One region of the Bacillus sp. SRL337 genome, then DNA from elsewhere that is predicted to be linked to it. Evidence: riboswitches for the same ligand, from Rfam matches in the RefSeq annotation. Region 1 holds a riboswitch; each other region holds the start of a gene.

Evidence for each region. A riboswitch is a leader RNA that binds a small molecule or an ion and turns the genes downstream of it on or off. The one in region 1 is predicted to bind cyclic di-GMP.
Region 2: it holds a riboswitch for cyclic di-GMP, as region 1 does, so the genes downstream of both, AC4E8A_RS20210 (hypothetical protein) here and AC4E8A_RS22055 (anti-repressor SinI family protein) in region 1, are expected to answer to the same signal.
Region 3: it holds a riboswitch for cyclic di-GMP, as region 1 does, so the genes downstream of both, AC4E8A_RS01640 (hypothetical protein) here and AC4E8A_RS22055 (anti-repressor SinI family protein) in region 1, are expected to answer to the same signal.

Annotation. Positions count from the first base shown of each region.
Region 1 is NZ_OZ481793.1:4,404,490-4,412,217, forward strand. It holds gene tapA (amyloid fiber anchoring/assembly protein TapA) at 6-839, opposite strand; gene AC4E8A_RS22030 (TasA family protein) at 989-1,600, opposite strand; gene AC4E8A_RS22035 (class D sortase) at 1,908-2,498, shown strand; gene AC4E8A_RS22040 (hypothetical protein) at 2,595-2,795, opposite strand; gene AC4E8A_RS22045 (YwpF family protein) at 3,007-3,447, shown strand; gene AC4E8A_RS22050 (helix-turn-helix domain-containing protein) at 3,538-3,858, shown strand; gene AC4E8A_RS22055 (anti-repressor SinI family protein) at 3,892-4,023, opposite strand; cyclic di-GMP riboswitch class I at 4,054-4,149, opposite strand; gene AC4E8A_RS22060 (helix-turn-helix domain-containing protein) at 4,750-5,070, shown strand; gene AC4E8A_RS22065 (hypothetical protein) at 5,103-5,486, opposite strand; gene AC4E8A_RS22070 (hypothetical protein) at 5,692-6,018, opposite strand; gene fabZ (3-hydroxyacyl-ACP dehydratase FabZ) at 6,239-6,673, opposite strand; gene AC4E8A_RS22080 (DNA-directed RNA polymerase subunit beta) at 6,858-7,142, opposite strand; gene AC4E8A_RS22085 (flagellar hook-basal body protein) at 7,156-7,728, opposite strand, start outside.
Region 2 is NZ_OZ481793.1:4,003,782-4,011,509, forward strand. It holds gene hpf (ribosome hibernation-promoting factor, HPF/YfiA family) at 1-279, opposite strand, end outside; cyclic di-GMP riboswitch class I at 951-1,036, shown strand; gene AC4E8A_RS20210 (hypothetical protein) at 1,426-1,665, shown strand; partial or broken gene AC4E8A_RS20215 (ISL3 family transposase) at 1,777-2,993, opposite strand; gene fliT (flagellar protein FliT) at 3,171-3,518, opposite strand; gene fliS (flagellar export chaperone FliS) at 3,518-3,922, opposite strand; gene fliD (flagellar filament capping protein FliD) at 3,956-5,974, opposite strand; partial or broken gene AC4E8A_RS20235 (transposase) at 6,346-6,660, opposite strand; partial or broken gene AC4E8A_RS20240 (flagellar protein FlaG) at 6,682-6,756, opposite strand; gene flaG (flagellar protein FlaG) at 6,812-7,168, opposite strand; partial or broken gene AC4E8A_RS20250 (transposase) at 7,403-7,639, opposite strand.
Region 3 is NZ_OZ481793.1:306,884-314,611, reverse strand. It holds gene AC4E8A_RS01660 (response regulator transcription factor) at 1-424, opposite strand, end outside; gene AC4E8A_RS01655 (YncE family protein) at 421-1,401, opposite strand; gene AC4E8A_RS01650 (methyl-accepting chemotaxis protein) at 1,999-2,679, opposite strand; gene AC4E8A_RS01645 (hypothetical protein) at 3,497-4,207, opposite strand; gene AC4E8A_RS01640 (hypothetical protein) at 4,258-4,626, opposite strand; cyclic di-GMP riboswitch class I at 4,727-4,813, opposite strand; gene AC4E8A_RS01635 (alpha/beta fold hydrolase) at 5,363-6,190, shown strand; gene AC4E8A_RS01630 (lactonase family protein) at 6,395-7,441, opposite strand.

The DNA.
Region 1 (7,728 bases):
CACGATCAACCTTCCTCTGTTTTCTTTTCATCTTTTTTATCGGGTTCCGGAACTGTTGGAGTCTCCGTTGCTTTAGGTTTCGTTTCTTCAACAGGAGCCTGAGGTTGTTCTGGCTCTGGAGGTGTCTCCGGTTCTTCAGGCTGTTTCTCTTCTTCTTTTGGCTGCTGAGGTTCTTCTTTGACAGGTACTTCAGGTTTCTCTTCTGTTACTTCCTCTTCGTTTTTATCGGCTGCTGGATCTTTGGCTGGCTGTCCTTGACTTCCATCCTTGCTTTCTGTTTCAACTTTCTGTTTCTCTTTAGGTTCCTTCTTATCGTTTTCATTTTTATCATGACACTTCACCATGATTTTGTGGCTCCAGATGACTTCATTCTTCCCTTCATATCCATCCCTCTGATAGACTCTAAACATGAAGGAGCCCTCTAACTCTGTAGGAAAAGAGAGCGTAATAGTTTCCTTTTCCTTGATTGGCTCAATTTCTCCATCCCCAATTTTTCGGCCTTTGGTTTTCGGGTTACCCTCTTCCATGTAATACACTTCATATTTTGCAGGCCCAGTCATCGTAAAGCCAAGATTCTTTATTTCTGCACTAATATCTGTTGGAGGACATACTTTTAAATTTTCTGTATTATTTTTTACAAACCTAAGATCACTTTTATCAAACCAAGTCCCGGCTTGGATTATAAAGTTATCTGCATTAGAGTCGCTGAAATAAGCGGTGGTGTTGGAGTTCAAGTATGATAGGGTAAAAATTAATATGTAGCAAGTCAGCAAAACTTTCCCCCATAATATTAGCTTCTGGTTTCGCTTTGCATATTTTTTTATTCTTAAGTACCTCAATAAAAGCCCTCCCCATTTCCATCAATATATGATAGAAAATGAACATTTATTTTATCTCGTCTAATTAAAATTCATTCAATCTACACGACATAAAATAAATTAGAGGAAAGGTAAGCATGATGCTTACCCTCCCTATTAAGAAGCTGAATTTATCTTCTTTCTCCAGCTGTTTGCTTAGCATCGAATGTCCATTCTAATTTTAAGGAGTCACCTTGAAATACATTTTGATCTTGTTTATTATCAACAAATTCAAACTTCACAGTAAGGTCATCCGAGGTCCCTGCTCTCAAACCATCCTCTTCCCCATATCCAAGCCATGCCAATAGGTCGTAATCTGTGTCGACGGTATCATACTGTTTCAGTTTTGAAAGTGTTGTTTGTTTAATTATTTCAGTACCAAGCTTATCGTTATTTTTCAGGAAAATAACTTTGATGTGGTCACCAAGATCAGCACCCTCGTTATCTCCCTTTGCATCTGTCACGGAATATTTCGTAGTCAAAAGAACTTTTGATACATTTAAAGATCCTGTGTTATTTAGTTTGAACTTTCTTTCCATTGTATCTCCAGGTTTTAGGTTGGAAACATCAATAATAGCGTTATCTTTATCATTACCTTTTACATTGATATCCAAAGTTCCAGCAGCAAATGTACTGTTATTCACTTCAACATCATTAAAGTACGCATATGTACCTCCACCAACTAATGACAAACCTAGTGCTGCTGATGCTACTCCCAAACCTAATTTTTGCTTAATACCCATTTTATAATTCCTCCTAGTGTTTTGTTTTCGTTCGTTTCAGCGACTTTTTGTTCTCTCTAACGAACTTACAATGTGAGTATATGACATATTTACCAGTTTGCAAAACCGGAAAATCCGCCGTTTTTTCGCTAAAACGAACATAAAACATGTATTTTCTGGAAATACCTCTCATTTTCTCACTATTTAGTAAATTATAATGAACTTATTGTTTACTATTAAGAACAAACCAGCTATCAAAAATACAAATTCCAAATTAACCACTTTTATGTAAAAATAAAAGTAAGATATTTACTAAAGGAGCATTTCCATGTTCAATAACCTGATCAAATACCTTAGTATTGCTTTACTAGTTATCGGAATAAGTTTAACCGGCTATGCCGGCTACCAGATTTTTACACAAAAACAGCACCAGGACAAAGCCCTGCAGGAAGCCAAAGCTCAAGTTAAACCAAAAAAGGCATCCAATAAAGAACATGAGTCATCCACTACCTATTCCTTCGAAAAAGGAGATGTAGTCGGCATCCTCCAAATCCCGGCCCTAAATAGAGAACTCCCGATTATAGAAGGAACAGATGAAGACGAGCTGGAAAAAGGGGTCGGACATTATTCTTCAACCAAGCTGCCGAACCAGCAGGACCGTATCTTCCTTGCCGGTCATCGTGATACGGTTTTTAAAAAAATGGGCGATCTTCAAAAAGGAGACCAATTAAAGGTTGAAATGAGCAATGGAACTTTTACATACGAGATATATGAAATGTTCGTTGTAAAAGAAGACGACATGTCTGTTGTCCAGCCCACATCACCGGATGAAATATTGACCCTTTCCACCTGCTATCCTTTTGAATATTTATCAAGTACTGTGGAACGTTATATCATTAATGCCAAACGAATTGACTGATTGGCCGATTTTCATATGAATTTATAAAGGAATGAAACAAAACATAAGGGTATATGGTCACCTACAGTAGAAACCGACTTCGCGATCTTCATCCGTCTATCTTATTAAAAATAACCTAGTTGATTGGAGCGGAAGGGGCTCGACCTCCTGCGGGACTAGCGGGACAGATGAGACCCCGCAGGCGCAGCCGAGCAGGCCAATCCAGCTCCAGCGGCCAGCGACTAGCAGATTTCGATCACCCTCCTTGCGATAAGTCATCATCGATTCGCCATGTTCATCGTGATTCCTTAATCTCATGCGTGAGACCTCCAATCTGTAAGTCGCTGAACGGCCGCTTGCGCTTTTTAGTCAACGCCCGCCCCGCGGAGTCGTGTCCCTGTAGCGGAAATCATCATCTACAACTTGGACAATACAATTATTTTCGTGATTATATTTGGAAGTAACGCATTATGTTTCGAATCTTCTTATATGTTATAATTTGTACAAACTATGAGATGGAGGATCGTTCATGAAAACCTTTAAAGTAATCACTCTTCAAGTTGTTGAAAACGATGAGCTGAAAGACATTGAAATTGTGGACGGTTTGATTATCAATAAAGAAGATGGGAAAGGGAGCTGGCTGATTGAGGGCTGCATGAAGAAGGATTATTATGATTTCTTCCGGGATGCCCAGCAGAGCGAAAATGATATTGAGGTACAGGTTGTGATTTCCCTTCCTGAAAATGATCCCGCTGCCTTTATGACGAGAATCAGCTGCATCAAAACGATGGATTTCCATCTGAGCGTTCTTTTTGAAGGAAAGTTGAAGAAGATGCGCAATGAATATGCTGAACTTCTGCTTGATGATTTAGTAGAGAAAGGGTTTGAAGGAGCAGGGCTTGTACAGGAATTCAGGGATAAAATGCGTTCCAAGCCTAGACTGGCTGCTACTTCGAAGGCGTCAAAGTAACTTTTAGACGAAATGTGACAAAGCTCACGTTTTTTTGTGGTATAATGTCACTATTATGAGGATGATTATACGTACAGGATGTGAACGGTAATGATCGGGGAACGAGTGAAGAAGCTTAGACAAGAGAGAAAAATGTCCATGACTGAACTTGCGGATAAGGCTGGGGTTGCCAAGTCTTACTTGAGTTCAATTGAAAGAAACCTGCAAAAGAATCCGTCGGTGCAGTTCCTGGAAAAGATCTCTGGTGCGTTGAATGTACCTGTTGATTCTTTACTATATGATACGATTGAAGATAAGCATATTGATTCGGACTGGGTAAGCATTGTAGAACAAGCCATGGAGTCCGGCATCAGCAAAGAACAGTTTCGGGAGTTCATTGAATTTAATAAATGGAAACTAAACCAAAAGTAAAAAGCGATTCCCTTATGACGGGAATCGCTTTGATTATTTTATAAGTACTTTTCTTTCTTCTCTATTTGTATGTAGGTATTCTAGGATTTCATCTTTGGTGACCCCTACTGCCATTGCTTCTTTAATCAAGGTAATCCATTCTAGATCCAGTTCTTTTTCAACCACTTTCTCTCCTCCTAAAATACACTCAGTATTTCAGGCAGCCCAGCCATCATAGTAAAACACCCAATCTCTTCCCTTAGATCTGTGGCTTTGCGTCCTCATTTTTCAATGAGTTTGCCTTTGTCTGACTATCTCATTGGCTAACCAGTTCCTTAACTATATCCATTATACTATTTATCAAAACCTATATTTTGTAAAATCCTGCTGCCTTTTCTACCTTTTTTCCTATAAATTTTTACATTTACTTCTCTTTTGTAGTAATATTCTGTTAATTATACTCTTCAGATAGTGTTTTTGTGTCGAATAAGCATGTTTCTTAGTGGAAAAGTCTTGCGATATGCCTTCAGCTTTTCCTCTAATGGGACAATCTTCTGGTTAATTTGAATGAAGCTGGATGCATGAAAGAAAGGAGATGCAGTGAGGTCCTTTCCGCATGATGGGCAAATCCACTGCCCTGTTTCTGTAGAACTGTATGAGGGGCGGCTGCAACGCTGGCAGTTTTTCTTAAACATAATTACACCTCTTTCGTTCGCTATAGTCCTTTTTACTTACTATACAAGAATATCCTCACTTCTCTAAAATGCTAAAACTATTCAAAAGTTCTTAATAAAGAACAATTTTCGTTAGTTTACTATTGTATGCTAACTGTTTCTTAAAAATGCTAATTTCCATAAAAATCAAATGTTCTTTATAATGAATAATAAACGATTTGGAGAAGGGGTTCAGACTATGGTTGGTGAGAGAATCAAGTTTATTAGAGAGAAAAAGGGGCTCACTATTAATGAATTAGGTCAAAAAGCAGAGATTTCAAAGTCTTATATCAGTTCTATTGAGAGGGGATTACAAAAAAATCCATCAATTAATGTTTTAGAAAAAGTAGCTAATGCTCTTGGTGTATCTCTAGATACGATTATTTTGGAGGAGGCAGATGATGTATCAATTACGGATGAGTGGATTCAGTTGGTGAAAGGGGCAATAAGTCAGGGTTTGACCAAGGATGAATTCATACATTTTACAACCTTAATGGGGTTAAAAAGAAAAGCAGAATAATAAAGAACTTGAAACATCTTGTTTCAAGTTCTTCAGTTGATCTTGGTTTTAAGAATAGCTAGAACATACCTTGCTTCCGCTTTACAGGTATATTCATAGTTGGTGTTCAACTCTTTTTGAAGTGACTCTATTTCCTTAACCTGGTCACCCGTTGGCTGTTCAGAGAAAATCTTTTCTATAATTTCATTTATCTTCTTTGCAAGATCTTCATGTAACTGTGGATTATTCTTTTGCTCAATAGACAACTGTTTGTACCAAGAAGCAGTATTCGTTATGTAATCTTTCCAAATTTTAACAAACGCATTCAAATCGAACTTTTCTTCGTTCCATTCGATATTTTCCATGTATGTTTCAAAAGCAGTAGAAATTGAACGGGAAATGCTGATTTTCATTCCCTGTGGAAAATTATTCATCATGCAGCTAAATTACCTCCTATTATATATTGCTTGCTGTCTTTGTCTTACTATACCATAATAAATCATTTTTGTCGGAGATACTGTTGTTCAAAATAATGGTAAATTAGCTGAGAAGATAATTTCAACTATTTAATATCTCTTCTCTTAAACCAGTGGTACTATCAAGAAAAAAGAACCGGATATCCCGGTCCTTTAGAAGGAGCTATTACTGATTATTTTTTTCGTCGTCTTTCATATCTTCTTCAAGCTCGCCAGCTGGAGATTCGCCATTTTCGCCGTTTTGGTTATCGTCAATATCCCCGTTGTTATCTTCAGAGATATTTCCTTCGCCGTCATTAGTATCCATATCCATGTCGCCGTTATCGTTCATATCTCCGTTTTCATTCATGTCCCCATTCTGATCATTAGGAACTTCTTCCTCAACAGGAGCTTCGTTATCTTCCGGAGGCGGCTCCTGATCGCCGTTACAACCTGCAAGAAGCATTGCGGAGAGTGCTGTTCCACCAAGGATGGCTAAAAGCTTTTTATTCATTGTGTATGACTCCTTTCAATACAAAGAATTTTTGAGACCTATCTCTGCGGTCTTTTGATAGCATGCCCCATAATTTTGGAAACTTGCATCCAAATCAACTATTTTTCGTTAATGAAAAGAGAGATTCTTTATCACTTTAAAGCAGTGGGGGACAGTCCCCTATCGCTTTAAAGCATTAAAGAAGTCCAGCTGCTTCGGCAGCTGGACTTTCTTGTTTACTCTATTCTTGTTTATCTCCTAACGCAAACATCATTTCTGTTTCGCAGGCTACTTCTCCGTCCACTGTTGCAATCGCTTTTCCTTTGCCGATGGCGCCGCGGAAGCGTACCATTTCAACTTCCAAGCGGAGCACGTCCCCTGGTTTAACCTGACGCTTGAACCGGCAGTTATCAATTCCTGTGAAGAAAGCCAACCGTCCGCGGTTTTCTTCTTTCTTCAGCATTGCCACTGCCCCCACTTGAGCCAGCGCTTCTACAATCAGGACTCCGGGCATTACCGGGTAACCAGGAAAATGGCCGTTGAAGAATTCTTCGTTTGCGGTTACATTCTTGATTCCCACCGCACTCTTTCCTTCTTCGACTTCAATGATCTTGTCCACTAAAAGAAATGGATAACGGTGAGGGATGATTTCTTTGATTTGCGTAATATCGAGCATCAAAATGCCTCCTTAATCCTTTATGTACCTTATCTTCTATCCATTCTACCTGAATTCCTCTCGGATAAAAAGGAATTTTGGATCAGCTGCCCTATTTCCTTTAGCGCTTTAAAGCAGCCGGGGACTGTCCCCGGCTGCTTTAAAGCGTTAAAAACCCTGCCTTCCATAAGAAGGCAGGGTTTGATTAATTTTCTTTCATGACGATATCAATGATATGCTGCCATGTGGATTTTTCTAATACATCCATCGGTTTTCCGTCTCCGATGACCCCATACCCGAACATGGCCCCTCCAATGAGACATCCGGCAAGGAGCACGACAAAAAGGATGATTCGCAGCCAGATCGGAAGAAAGCGGATCCTTACCCATTTCCCAGGTGTTTCTTCCGCTTTGTTTTTCTTATTCTTTTTTTCAGCTTTGATGTCTTCCCTTGTTTTGCCTTCTTCTTGCAGAATTTCATTTTCAGTCATTGTCATAACTCCTTTAACGGATTCCATTGACAAGTCCCATCATCTGATCTGCCATCGAGATGGACCTGCTTTGGAATTGATAAGCCCTCTGGACATTCAGCATGTCCGTCATTTCTTTTCCTATGTCGACATTGGATCCTTCCAATGTGCTTTGAGCGAGGCTGATATTGTTTCGTAAGGCACCGTTCATGTTGGTCATTATTTCATTTTGATTTACACCAAGTCCTTGCAGATCTTGAGGCAATCCCAAAAGATTCTGGCCGGCTTGCTCCATGAATTGCGGTTTTTCTATCGATACTATCCCTAGGTTAAAAGGCATCCCACCGATAGTCAACTGTCCATTTGCACCAAGACCAATATCTTGACTGTTCATTCCTGCTTCAGTGAATGTGATAAAATCATCATTTTCGTCAAGTACAGCATGCCCTTGGCCATTCACAAGCATCATTTCACCGTTGCCCATCGGATTGGCATAGAAGGCACCATCTCTAGTGAACCGGACTTCCGCTCCGTCTTCCCCTTGAACCAATACTTTAAAAAATTGGTTTCGGGCAGTCAGGGCAAAATCGAGGTTTCTACCGGTTGC
Region 2 (7,728 bases), 400 kb from region 1:
TTTGTGTTTACGAATCTGTCTCTCCAGTTTATCTACGATCAGGTCGATGGCTGCGTACATATCTTCGTGGCGTTCCTCAGCGCGCAGAACCAAATGCGGCATCGGGATTGTCACTTCGACCTTAGTTTTCTTATCAGGGTATACCTTTAAGTTAACATTTACGTCAGCATCAGGAGTTTCATTGAAGTAACGACCCAACTTGCCAACCTTATTCTCCAGGTGTTCTCGAATCGCTGGAGTTACCTCAATGTTCTCGCCTCGAATGTTGTAGTTCAACATGTAAACTCCTCCTTTTAGATAAAGCTATGTTTATATATTTCTCTATTCCCCTCATTATTCCTGCTTAATCTTTCTAAATATTTTGACGAATTTTAGAATATTATGTTGAATGTTTATATGAAAGGGATTTGAGAAATATATCTTATTATTATTTTCTCATGCACCTCAACGAATAAACTAGTAATAGCTTAATATTATGTGAAGTTTTCGGACCTGAACACCCGTGCAAAATCAAGAAAAGAGGAACTTCTACCGTCTATAATTTACAATATCCGGAAGGGATACTTTCAAAAAACCTTACTATGGGCAGAACACCTGTAGTCATAACAATATTGGGCCGGGACGAGTAAGTTTCGTCCCCCCTATTCCATCTCCAATCAGAAAAGACTTGCTGCTTGCACTGTGAGGTAATGGAAAAGCAGTTGAAATGTCCAGCACATATAGTCGTATGGAAGGAAAAAATAGAATCAATTATCCCTGAAATGGAATGGAATTTTCTATATCATACGCTCATAGTAAATGATGGACTCTTATAGAATTCAAATCTTTAGTACTTTAAAATCAGATATTTTAGCGAAAAATGGAGTAATTTGTAATTTTTTTCTGGAATTTATTGAAAACTAGGTCTTTATGATTTATTATTAGAATAGTTTTAAAAGTCTATTGACAAAATTGAAAAAAGGCAAACTTTTCGAAAGGAAAGGACGCAAAGCCACGGGTCTAAGGTTAGCTAAACTAAGATAGCCGGGCTGCCAAAAAGTTTTGTAGATAATAATGCGGAGCACTTTTCCATTCCTATTCATTTATCCACCTTCTTTTTGGTGGTCTTTTATTTTTTTCAAGAAGAGGGGATGGAATTTACTAAAAAAAATTGATTAAATAAAGTATCTATAAATATGTTTAGCCGGTTTCAAGGTGAGATGAAAGGTTGAAGACAGACAGGAAAGCTGCGGAGACAAGCTGCAAGTCTGTTATAAGTGTAAGAGACAAAAATCACCTGAAGACTATTATGGAAATGGACTTTATAAAATTGTTCAGAATGCAGAAAGAATTGAATTAATAGAAAGTCTCTCATGAAATACTAACAAATAAGAATGGTAATGGGTTATAGTTTTCAATTCATTAAAAAAGAAGGGAAGAATGCCAATGTCTATCATGACGGTTTTATTTGGCTCTGTGGAATATTTTGAAAGAGAATTACAGATCTATATAGAGAAAGAAGAATTAAATTATATGACGACCAGCCAAAAGCTAGAGCTCTCGTATTCAACATTAAAAGAGGATATTGCTCATAGTTTCATATGCAGTGATAGCTTTCGCGAAGAATGCTTGGAGAACCTGGCGAAGGCTTTTTTTCAGGTTAGCGGCTCTTTGGTGTTAAACTAAAACTCAAAAACATAGAAACACCCTCTCCTAGTGCCAATCGAATTGCATTAGGTCAGGGTGTTTTTTCGGTTCAACGTCAAATGTTGGGGTGAAGTGAATTTTGCTTCACCCTTATCCAATATGTGAACCCAGTCTTTTATACGTATGTGTTAATAGTATTTTCGCTCGAAAACGCGTAAAGCTTCGAAATCCAAATGCGTTTCGTTTCATCACTTTCGTTAAGTTGTTAATTCCCTCCAAGAAGCCGTTAGAATAGCTATAGGTAAAGCTATTTAATATTTCAACCTGCCAATTTTTTAATGTTTGCGCTGCTTTTTGAAACTCCGGGATGCCCGCCTCATCAACGGCTTTGTAAAAGGAATATAAGTCATTTTTGGTTTGGTGGATGTTCTCTTCTCCATTTTGTTTCGCCTCATCGAACCAGTGACAGAACAGTTCTTTCAATTCATAGGCCAGCTTTAATTCAGGGGACATGTCCAGATAACGTTGAAGATACCACTGATTGTCCTCTGTTAACTTATAGGATTTTTTATAGAATACATGTCGCATCTTTTTGCATTTCTTTCGATCATAATCATGCCAGCTGGATTGAACTCTTCTCCTCACTCCATCAAGTGCCCAATAGATATATCGAACAAAGTGAAACCGATCCGCCACAATAATAGGCTTCCCAAGGGCTTGTGTGACAGCTGCTTTAAAAGACTGACTCATATCCATGATTACGATTTCCACTTGAGCTCCATACTTTCGGAGATAGTGCTTAATCGTATTTTTGTATCGATTCGGAAGGATATCAATGGGCTCTTTAGTGATGCCATTCGCGATTATGAGCTGGTACTTGCCTTCTCTGGTATCTCCTTTGTATTCATCGATGGTGATCACTTTTGGCAATTCCTTCGCTTCTTCGTTGACTGTCTCTTTGGCCAATTGATCAAAGCGCCTTGCGACCGTTGAAGGGGATGTTCCATACACTTCTGCCGTCTCCTTGAACGTCTTGCCTTTAATACTACGAATTTTAACTGCCTGGTTCAGTTCCACTGATAACCGTTGGTATCTATTCACAAAAGGGTTCTTTTCCGCAAACTTCTTTCCACAAGGACAAGCATATCTTCTCTTTTGTAAAAGATTAGTGTGTGTCTTTCAAATAGCTTTAAATGCTTAATTTTTTGTATACGATAGTCGTGAATCTTATGAGTGAAAGTAGCACAAACCGGACAACTGTGGGGTGTAACCGGCTTCTCTGTATAAATCCAAAGTCTCGCTTCCACTTCCTCCATTTTCGTAACCATTGCTTCTTCAAAACCGGGTAGAATTATGTTAAAATTCATTATGCACGAATCTCCAATCTATACTTGTTTCTCGACAACTCAAGTATAAAAGACTGGATGATTACATGCATTTTTTTTGTTCAAATTGTGTAAGAACCCCAACAAATATTATAGAACCGTTTTTTCAATTTTTCCTACCCAAAAAAGAACCCCTATGATTAGAGGTCCTTTGAACATTCAATTCTTTTTATCGTAATAGAATCCATCCGTTTGAAGATGATCGTATGGATTGGAGTATTTTTTCGCAGAGGCTTTCTTTTTAACCGTACCATTCATTTCCTTCTTGATAGCATCCCGAAAGTCTGCCATCTTACGGTCTATCACTTGATTCCACTTCACAATTTGACTGCCCATCTCTGCTTCTTGTTGAGTGTATGGTGCCTTCACTCTTGCCAAGACAATTTCTCTTTGTTCTAATAGAGATTCCACTTTAGAGATACGTGCATCACGATCTTCCTCGGTCTGTGTTCCCAGTATTTGAAACAACTGCTTTGTTAATAGATAACATTCTTCAACAGAAGACATTAGGCTTTATCACCTGACCCAGCGTATTGCTGCTGTCGGTTCGTTTGAATGACCTGTTTCCATGTATCCCGAAATTCTGTAATAAACTCTTCAACTTCATTTAAAATAGCAGAATCATTCTTTAAATTGGCTTCTATTAATCTCCTATTAAGGTAATCATAGAGAGCCATCATGTTTTTAGATACAGCAATATCCATATTAAGGGTCACCATCAGTTCACTGATGATATTTTGAGCTTTTTGGATATTGACATTTTTCACTTCCACCTGTTTATCGGATATCGCTTTTTTAGCAAGCTGGATATTTTTCAGGCAGCCGTTATAAAGCATAAGCGTTAACTCCCCAGGTGAAGCCGTTGTGACTGAGTTGTTTTGATACGTTTTGTAGGGGTTGTTAATTGCCATTTAGACACTCCTCACTAATTTTATAATAAATAATTACATGCCTCCGCTGAATTGCTGCATTAGATAGGCTGATTGGGAATTTGCTTTCTGTATTGCCTTTTCCATGGCTGTAAACTGGCGCCAGTAACGGTCCTCAACTTGTTTCATCCGGTCTTCGAAACGGTCGATTCGGTCATCCATATTTTTTAGATTTCGCCCAATGGCAAACTGCTGATTGGTTGAAAAGGCGTTCCCGGCCTTTTCTTTGAGTTTGTCCATTGTATTGTTGGCCGTATCATATAGCCGGTTGATGATCCCTTTTTCTCCTTCTGTAGTTCCTTCCCAGGAAAACAAATTTTGCACAGATGCAGGATCCTCCTCGATGGCTTTTCTTAATTCTGTTTCGTTTATTTCAAGTTTCCCACCTTCTAAATAGTTGCTGGTGGTCTTAATACCTATAGAAGCGAGCTGGCTGAAAACCGAGGAAACTCCACTATTTTGGACAGGCTGGTAGAAATTCATCCGCATTTCTGACAAGACATTTGATAGAATAGGATCTCTTCTTAAAAGGCCACTCTTTGCCATATCTGTCCACTTTTCCTGCTGTTTATCCGACAAAGATTCCTTCTGTTCATCCGTTAAAGGCTTGTAAGAGCGATAATATTCTTCTGAAGATTTATCGCTTATCTTTCCTATCAGCTCATTGTACTTTTCAACAAAACCTTTTATATTCTCAAAGACTTTATCTGTATCATTATTTACTGAAATACCGGCAGAACCAGAGGTGAACGTCTGCTTTAGTGTAAACGTTACTCCGTTCATGGTAAATGCGTTGGAAGTTCTTTCAGTTTCCAAACCGTTAATGGTGAATTTTGCATTCGTCCCACCCGCTTCAGTTGCATCAGCACCAAATTTCAAAACAGAATTCAGAAAATTACCAGAAGTAATAATTTCCCCGCCTGTCTCATTGTAATTTCCAGATTCCGTCCTGGTTAATGTCACTTGGTCCGAAAACGAATCATACATCATCGAGAGTCCAACCTTAGAGCTGTTAACTTTTCCAATCATGGTATTCAAGGATTGGTTTTCTTGAACAATAAAATTTTCAGAAGTCTCTCCTTTTGAAGTATGAGCCCCTAAAGTAAACGAAGTATAGTTTTGGGTATAGGTAGCTTCAAAGGAAGTACCCACAACTTGTTCCTCATTAAAAGTAACTTTTCCTGTTTCTTTGTCGATATATCCCACTTCAGTTGAGTTTTTCGGATCTATAATGGTAAATCTATTGTTTGAGGAGTCATCATTGATAGTATAATCTTCTCCACCAATTTTAAAAGAACTCAGCGACTTTAAAGAACCACGCTCGAGCTGCCATGTGCTGGTTGCAGCATCAATCGTTTTATTTTCAGTTCTGTTTTGAGTAATAAACTCTGCCTTTACAGTTGATCCCTGAGATAGCCCAGAACCTCCAAACACTAACTTATCGTTCGTTATATCCAGATAGACTTCCCCTTCTGCCGGTGTAGAAGATTGAACCACTTTATAGTTCTTTCCATCCACTTTCACATTCAAAGTTCCTGAATCAATGGCATCAACATTTAACGCGAGTTCAGTGGTACCGTCTGTAGTAACATTGAGGGTTTTATTTTCGACTGCTCCCTCGCTCCATGTAAAAGCTGTGCTGAAATTTGAGTTTTGGGAGAAAAGGCTCTTCGCTGGGTCTAGCGTATCGTTGGAGATTTTACCTCCATTAATAAGCGTAGCTGCACTTGCCAACTGATTGACATTTTGTATATTATAAGATCCCTGAGAAGCAGACGAGGTTGCCGTTGCTGTCAATAAATCTTCATTAGTTGAAGTAGTAGTGCGCGCACTATACTTGGATGAAAATTTCATTTGAGTGAGTTCCGAACGAAAATCCAACAATAACGTATTTATTGAACGATAGTCATCACGTTTCCATTCCAAGATTTGTTTTTCTTGCTTTAATTTATCTAGGGGCATGCGTTCTGCCTTCATTAAATCAGCAACTATGGAATCAATATCCATACCGCTGGCCAGACCACCAACTCTCATAATCTCACTCCCTCAATAAAGTTAATTTTTCTTTCAAATACTCGCTTATTCTCAAAATTTTTTAAAGAATCAATAGTGGTTACATAATTGGATAATGCTTGAATATCTTTAAAATACTTACAGGTTGGGGCCATCCTATCTCCCAGACTGGATGGGTTTGAAAAAATAGACTTATAACCGTGCCAGGAAATCTCCACAGTGCTCACGGTCGCTAACCCTCCCATTTCTCTCAGGATTGGTATCCATACATTCCTTCGTCCTGCGTATCCATGAGGTTGAGGTTGGATATGCTCCTTTGCTGGGTCTGATGCCCGGATGGAATAAATAAGCTCCAACTCTGCACTATTGGTATTTATGAAATGATAAGCTCTTTAATTGTTTAGATCCTTCTTACGCAATCTTTTTACTTGTTTTTGAGGCAATCCTGCTAGTAACTTTGAACCATCAAATTCACATTGCTTATGGCCAATGACAAAAAGCACGCGTAATAATTTACAACACAAGGCGATGAGTGACTGTTGTTTTTTCAATGGTTTTTCAGTCCGAGTTGTATAGTGTTTATGCAAGACTTTAAATGTTGGATTATGAGCGACAAGGGGTCTTATTGCTAAATAGAGAGCCCAGCGCAGCCGACTTCGTCCTCTTTTTGTAATCCTGGTTTGGCCTTTATACTTACCAGAACTGTGTTCCCGTAGCTTTGAGGGTATTTCTTTAATTACTTCATTCGTTTGTTTATTAACAATTGTTACATAGCAGTCTTTTAACTTCTCATGATACTCAAACTTTAAATGTGTTTAAGATTCTGTCAAAAACTCATTAATTCCTTTCACTACTCCTTTATATCTTTTTATCTATCATTAAGCCTATAAATTCTTTCATTGCTGCGTGCATATCTAGGACTTTTTTTGAGGGTATTTCTTTAATTACTTCATTTGTTTGTTCATTAACAATTGTTACATAGTAGTTTTTTAACTTCTCATGATACTCAAACTTTAAATGTGTTTTAGATTCTGTCAAAAACTCATTAATTCCTTTCACTACTCTTTCAAATTTATCTTTTGTGACAGGTTCTAGATGTTCTGCTACCTTTTTTTCAGTCTCTATATTAGAAGTTCTTTTTAAAGGAACTATTTGTTTATCTCCAGGATAACTTAATGATTGTAGAAATTTTTCGCCTGTCACTTTTTCAATCATCTATTTACCTCCTACTAGGTTATACTTCTTTTATCGGAGTTATCACTATAAATGTTTAGTTGTTTCAGTAGGCATATACATTAAAAACCACCCTTCATAATGAGGGCACTGAAAATCTGCCGATTTCTAAGCTATAAATATAATTAATAAAGAAAAAGTCAACCCTTCTTCCTATAAAAGGAAGAAGGGTTGGCTTTTTTCTTGGATATCACCGTATATGCTGCCCTTTTATTATCATATTAGTTTGAGGATCCTTTTAATGTTTACCGCAAATATTGCCATGGCACCTTGTAACTCCATGCCAATTAGACCCGAGGATTCTGCTACATTATACCCGTGTCTGTGTTTTAACTCACTATTTTTAGCTTCAATTTTATATCGTTCTTTTGCCTTCTCCTTAAAGTATTCACTTTTCTGGAATTTTGCTTGGGAGGAGTGCTGATCGGACTTTATGGAAACGGAGTACGTCTGATACTACGTCAAGAAAATAGACACAGATTTTTCTACCGCGCTTACGCTTGGTGGCCTTCATAAAAAAGTTTAAATTTAAAGCTTTTTAA
Region 3 (7,728 bases), 560 kb from region 1:
CTTTCAAATCAACCGTTAACTCTTCATGGCGGATCGTTCGGCTCTTGAGGCTTTCACTAGTAAATCCTTTTGACCTTCGGAGAGCGGCCTCAATTCTGGCTATGAGTTCCTTTGGACTGAAAGGCTTCACTACATAATCATCTGCGCCGGCTTTCAGGCCTGTCACGCGGTCATCCTCGTTCCCTTTTGCTGTCAGGATAATGATGGGGACATCTGAAAAGGTCCGAATTTCCTTCGCTGCCTCCAGTCCGTCCATCAATGGCATCATTATGTCGAGCAAAACTAAATCAATGTTTTCCCTTTTCAATACATTGATGGCTTCTCTGCCGTTGCCTGCCGAAAAGACAGAATAATCATGTGCCTTCAAATAAGAGCTCAACAGTCCAATCATATCTTTTTCATCATCTGCAACGAGTATATTCACTCCGGCCCACCTCCCTCGATAATGGCAACAGGGCCCCCTTTTATGTCAACCTCTGATGTAATTTCAAATGTGTCAAGATTCAATATAAAAAGAGAATTGCTATCGATGCTTGTGACATAAAGTGAATCTTTATTTCCAATGACATCATACGGGTTGGCCCCCACCTTGATATTTTCCGTATCGGAGACATCCGTAGAAATCTTGTAAAGTTCATGTGACCCATGACAAACCACATAGAGATCGTCACTGGCCGGGGGGCTGAAAAATTTAACAGGCATCAGCCCGACCCTGATACGGTCAAGCTGTTCACCGCTCTTTGGGTCGATTACATAGACAAAACGGTTCAAGTCTCCGTGGACAGGTCCATGCCCGCCGACATAAAGCTTCGAATCTTTAAACCAAACGCCCTCGGGCAGATAAGGAACCAGAAACTCTCTCGTCACTTCAAGCTTATTCATGTCGATCGCAGATACAGAAGAGCTTTGCTGGTTCACGGCGAATAGGAGACCTTCCTCCTCATCCACTGCCATCGATAAAGGAAAATCCCCTACAGGAATCGACGCCGTCACTTTTTCCTCTTCTATATTAAATACCTTGATCTCATTATTAGCGCTGTCCGCCAAGAAAAGCTGCTTTGTGTCATCGCTATATAACAGCTCATTGACGCCTGAACCCAGGTCTTCCCACTGCTTCCGGTTTCCGCTCCTGGTGTCCAATAAGGTTAAGCTGCCGCTGTCTTTACTGGTGTAAGCAATATTCTCCTCATCAATCCGGACCATATCTGCTATCGTTTCATCCAATTTAACCGTACCCGTCACCTTCTGCGTGTCTTTATCAATAAACGTCAACCCGGCATCCTTCAAATGCGAAACCATGAGTGTGTTCTCTGCATTATCGGGAAGTGACAGTCTATTATTTTTACAGCCGGATACAATTAACATTAAACTTACCAAAATATAAATAAGAGTTCTATTCATAAAGGACCTCGAATCCTTTCTTTTAGTTCAAGTTTACCCAACACTCTATAGTATAGAATAAAAATTTGAAATCTTTGCGAAGTATTAAGGATGAATTGTGAATTGAGTAACTTTTTTCTGTATTGAAAGGAGAATTCCCGTGATCATAAAACAGGTATCTCAATAAAGCGGAGGTGACTCAGACTGTAGCTCATTTTTTTAAAAAAGTGATTCCTTCTCCAGGCGCACGACTCCGCCCTGATGGAGGTGCCCCCCCTCGTTGGCATAAAAAGCCGCCGTTCAGCAGCGTATAAATTAGAATACAAAGGAACTATAACACGCAAGCCGATGTAGGCTTATCGCAAGGCACCGCCCGCAGGAGCCTGCGGGACCTCCCCTCTATCCACAGGAGGCCATGTGCCTTCCGCTCCACTCACACACCTAGGTTTGTAAGGTGACAAGAATGGTGATGACTTGACTTATATACAAAAAGCCTATAAACATCATCCGTATTGGACTTTGTTTATAAGCTGAGGCACCTCATAAAGTTGAGTGCCTGTACATTGAATAAAACGTATCCACACTAGAACCTAAGCAATTGCCGGTGTCCTTTTCCCGCTATGCTGCTCTTTCAGGATCTTGGCCGCCTAGTGACTCCTTTGATTCCATAGCTTGATTCCAAGTGAACAGGAACTTTTCCACATTACTCTTCAACTCTGCAATTCTGTTTGCTTCCCTAACTAATTTTTGCATCGTCTGTAATTCATCGTCGCTGATTTCAATCAGTTCTTCAAACATTTCCACCGACTCCCGGGAGATGAATGCTATTTCTTTGATTGTTGACATGATCTCCTGGGAACTGGACGATAGTTCTTCTGTACTTGCTGAAGAATTTGCGTTGTTTTCCGCAATGATTTTTGTAGTAGCAAGGATCTTTTCGAACATGGATCCAACCTCTACAATAGTAGAATTGGTATCTGAAAACTCCTCTGTTCCCTGTTTCATTGAACTTACCACGACGTCTGTTTCTTCTTGAATATTCTTTACTATATTTGATACCTCAGAAGAGGACTGGCGCGATTGTTCTGCAAGCTTTCGAACCTCATCCGCAACAACTGCAAATCCTTTACCATGTTCACCCGCACGAGCTGCTTCTATGGCTGCATTCAAAGCAAGTAAATTGATTTGTTCAGAAATCCCTGTAATCACTTTTACAATGGTGCCAATTTCATGAGATTTCTCTCCTAGTTTTTCTATTGCCTCATTTGTTGTACTTACCGTTTGATTAAACTTCTCCATTTTTTCCAAGGAGTCTTTCAGTTTTCCGTTCCCTTCCTGAGTCAGTTCCAAGGTCGTATTCGATTGTTCTGAAATTTGATGAGATCTCACGGACAAGTCTTCAATCGCCTGTGCCATATCTTCCATAGATACGGAACTTTCTTCGGTTGCAACTAACTGTTTCTGCAGCCCCCTTCCAACCTCATCAATTGCAGCTCTTACAATATCTGCCTTCTCAGAAGCATACTCACCGCTCTCAGCGAGGCTTTCCCCTGTATCATGCACATCTTTTGCGAATGTGAAAAACTTTTCCCTGACACGGCTTAAATAGTTGATCAGCTCGTTAAAAGCAGTATGTTCCGAATTTTTCTCATTAACTTTGTTTATGACATTACCTGCTGATAGTTCCTTGAGTCCATTTACTATTTCTCTATTTATATGCGAATATTTTTTCAGCGAAAAATACCGGTAAGCAAAATACACGGATGTTCCGAGCAATACAATTATTATTCCCAGCATTACAGCTTCCATGATCATTTAATCTCCTGTCTCTAGTAGTAGGCCCTTCTCAGAATTATGGCTATGATTTTCATTAGGGTATGTCGATCTGGCGTCTCCAATTAAACCGGCTAAAGGACCAGTCCATTAAACCACCAATCGCCAACTGAAATGACTGACTGGCGATTTAGCCATGAGAGTTAATCAAACCCTTCTCTGTGAAAAAAACGATTTATATGAACTTCCAGAACTAAAAAATAGGTGAATCCCTGCAAAGCAAAACAACTCTTCTAAAAGCAACAATGTTTTTGAAGCAGCCCTATTTTGAAGTGAAATCCCATTACAACTCTTTTAAAAGTATATATGTGCCATCGGCAATATCCGAAGAAATGCCATGCAGCTTACTATTATCCCGATATTTATGAACGATGAAATTCCCTTCCAGATCTTTATACTTTTTCATATCATGATATTTCTCCATTACGCGTATCGATTTCGGATTTGTCGCTTCTCCCAAAACAGCCTTCAATCCTTGTGCTGCCGCTTTTGTGATCAGCATATTTCCTAATCGCTGAATAACTTCATGGCGATCCTGTTCAGCCGTTACTCCTAACATGAATAAGTGCAGCAGCTCCCCGTCTTCAATCTCTTTTCCGTTCCGTTTTTCATAGTCCTCCATAAACCGTTTATCCACATCTTCCAAAACACGCAGAATGACGTTCATGTCATAAAACGATTCTTCAAATACATCTTCTCCGATGATCTCTGGCGCGTTTGTGTCCCCGGCAAGAACACCAACAACATGATCCTCAGCATCTATAGCGACCGCACAATATCCCTGCTGGACGGTAGAGTCTAAATATTCCCTGGTAAACTCATAGAAATCTTCATACTTTAAGTTTAATTGCCCTACCATCGGCTCCTGCACCCACTTGCCTGATACAGTCAATCCAATAAATGATTGTGCCAGACACTCAGCTGCCTTTTGAACCAACTCTGTTTGTTCCTTTGTGATGATTTCATAGGTATATAAATCCAGTTTTGTTTGCACTTGCCGACATCCTTTCGAATTTAAAATATGTAAGTATTCCCTGGTCTGTCTTAAATGGAATGAGGCACTTGATCGATAAATGTACCCGTGAAATCTATCCTCTCAAGAGCATTCCTGATTTGCACTTGAGCGATTTTAGATGAAGGTTTTACTACGAGGGTATCCTTAAAACCCAGGGTGGAATAGAACTGCATGGTCTGCTCCAGCTGCGGCACAACTTTTGACGGGACTGGTGTTTGATGGGTCCCATCGACAACAAACGTATACTCTCGTCTATTGACTCTATTAATGGTATCCTGCAAGTCAATCATATAGCCCTCAGCATCTTCTTCCCTCATTAATCCGAGAACCTGTACATGAACTTCCTTCGCTGCCTCATTAATGGCCATCTTATATTTCTTCTTATCTATGACTATCATCTCTGATCTCCTTTTCCTTTTAGTCGTGACGGCTTTTACGCAGGAGCCAAACAAAAAAGCCATCCCCAAATAGGCAGGGATAGCCAAATAATCATTATTCATTGGCAACCCGACTATCATTATCCCGGAGGATTTTAGACTCGCAGCTTTGCGTCCTTACCTTTCGATAAGTTTGCCGTTTTCACTTTATTAAAATAGTACAAATATCCCGATGACATAGTACTATAATAGTATAAAGAATTTGCCGTTTTTTGTCGATACTTGTATGCTATTCCATTAAATAATGATAGTACGGTCCATTGATTAAGGATAAAATTCTATAAGGCAGATGTTTTGCATGGCTCACACGCTATTTATGTAAGAGGAAAGGCTGCTTACTTTTATATGACCAATGGCGAACTTTAGTATTGGGAAATCGGCGAAAATCATCCACAGCTATTAGGGAAGAGCAAGAGGATTGGACCGCAAGAGAAGCAAATCACTTTCTCTCTATTGATGAATGCTGTTTCCTTCAATTCCATGCTGTCTGAGCTCCTTTCTGACTGATCAATCTATAAATCTTCACGGGGAACACCCGTGATGGTTGCGATCCCCAAGAATTCCCCCGCAGTCCCCCTTTCTTTATCACCATAGATATTTTTAAAAAATGAAATGGAATGACTCTGTATTGAATAGTATTTAGAAGTAACATTTAGGTTATGGGTTTTGCCAATTTACAGTAACAGGGGGGGAAATAATGCAAGCTAAAGGAACGTATATTGAAGTTGAACCGGGAATTGAGTTATTTGTCCAGGATGCCGGAACCGGGGACCCCATCGTGTTCATTCCAGGGTTCACATTCACGACAGAAGTTTTTTCAGAACAGCTCCAGCATTTTTCAAAAACTCACCGGACAATCGTTATCGACCCAAGGAGCCACGGCCGGTCAACGATGACTGTTCACGGAAACGACTATGTTACACATGGAACTGATCTGCAAAAAGTATTGGAAGCTCTAAACGTCGAAAAACCAGTGCTTGCCGGCTGGTCATTCGGCTGTTTAACTGTATGGGAATATATTCGCCAGTTTGGAACAGATCAAATCAAGTCACTTGTTTTGATTGATATGCCGCCAAAATCTTTATCGTTGCAGCAAGACCGGGATTGGGTTGAAGGACTACTGGATGACATGGCTTCAGCCTATACAAACTACCTTCGCAACCCGAAAGGACAACGGGAATTCATCTCCGCCTACGCTTCCGGTGTAATGATTCAACGCGAACTAAAAGAAACAGAATTAACATGGATCGTTGAACAATCACTGAAGACACCCTATTATATTGCGGCCAATCTATTTTCATCAGGGCTTTTTTCAGATTACCGTAAAGAGGCCGCTCTCGGCAGTGAGTCTGTTCCGACTCTGTTTATTGTCGCTGAGCATTGGGCGGACACAGCGGTGGCTTACCTCAGCAAGCTGGCTCCGAAAGCATCCTTGGAAGTACTTGGCGGGCATCTGATGTTTTGGGAGCATAGCGTGAAATTCAATGAAACTGTTGGGGAGTTTTTAGGTGAAAGGAGTGATTAGTCATTCCCCAGCTGGCCCTTTCAGCACAAAAAAGCTACCTTCTGCATTTAAAGGTAGCTTTTTCTTCTTATATAGATTGCCCGGTTCCAATGATCACATCATACCTTCCCTAAGGTGAGCCTTCGGAAAAGTTTACATGCTTGTGGCCAAAGGTAAAGGTATGCTTAACTCTTACTGTCAGGTTCGCAAGATGATATACTCATCCTACAAATTTAAAAACTTTACACAGACAGGTTCTGGAACTTTTACACCTGACTGGATTAATGTGAGCTTTCCGGCAGCTTTATCCCTGCCGAACAAAGTCATGGTGTTTGATTTTTGATTGGCAGCAACGAGAAATTCCTCGGATGGATCCAATACAAAATCACGCGGCCAATTCCCTTCTGTTGATGTCCATTCTACAAACGTTAGTTGGCCCGTCTCTTCATCCACCTTAAATATGGCAATACTATTATGGCCCCGATTTCCCGCATATACAAATTTTCCATCAGCAGAAATGTGAATCGCACTTCCATCATTTGTTTCCTCAAAATCCTCCGGAATAGTGGAAATGGATTGCTGTTCTGTAAAGCTTCCATCTTTTTCATCATAATGAAGCACAATGACTTCTGAGCTTAACTCGGTCATGACATATGCAATACTTTTATTTGGATGAAATGTAATATGCCGTGGGCCGCTTCCAGGCTTTAGCGTGTACTCTTGTTCCTTCTCTAATTTGCCATCAACTGCAGAATAGGTTATTACCCGGTCACTCCCCAAATCAATCGCTATCACATACTTCTCATCTGGAGTGAAACCAGCAAAGTGCATGTGAGGCTTTTCCTGTCTTTCATGGGGGCCGGATCCATGATGCTCTATTACTGAAGCGGCTGGTTTCAGTGATCCATCTCCATTTACCAAATAGGATGCGATTTTCGTTGTATGGTAATTGGCTGTTACCACATTACTGTTATCTTGATTGACGCTAACATGGCATGGAGGTGAGCCTGCAGAGGTTTGACTATTCAGCTTTGACAGCTCCCCCGATTCTTTATTTACGGAAAAGGCAGCAACGCCCCCCTTTTCTCCCTCTTTATGGACAGCATATACATTTCCATTATCCTCGCTGACCGTCACATATGTAGGGTTGCTTAATTCGGCTGCCAGCTTTACATCCGCAAGCTCTCTTTTCTCTGTATCGAGCGTAAACTGATAGACTCCTTTGCTATCCTCTTTTGTATAAGTCCCAACATATCCAATGATTTTCTGCATCTAAAAACTCCTCTAACAGTTATTTTTTAGTTTCGAGGTGGCAAATTGTGAGTGATAGATACTCACGTTGACCTTATTATGACCCAGCTTTGCAAATTTGACCGCCTAAGATGATGTTAATAGAAGTACATCCTATTTCGCAACAAATTGAAATCCCCAAACATAGTTGGGGATCTTACAGATGCCTGCATTTCAACTGCAGTTTGTATGGCAAAGAAGCCGTTCTTTGGAAAAAGATTTTTAACCGGGATAAGAGCAACTTTTATCCTTAACAGAGCTCCAGCCAA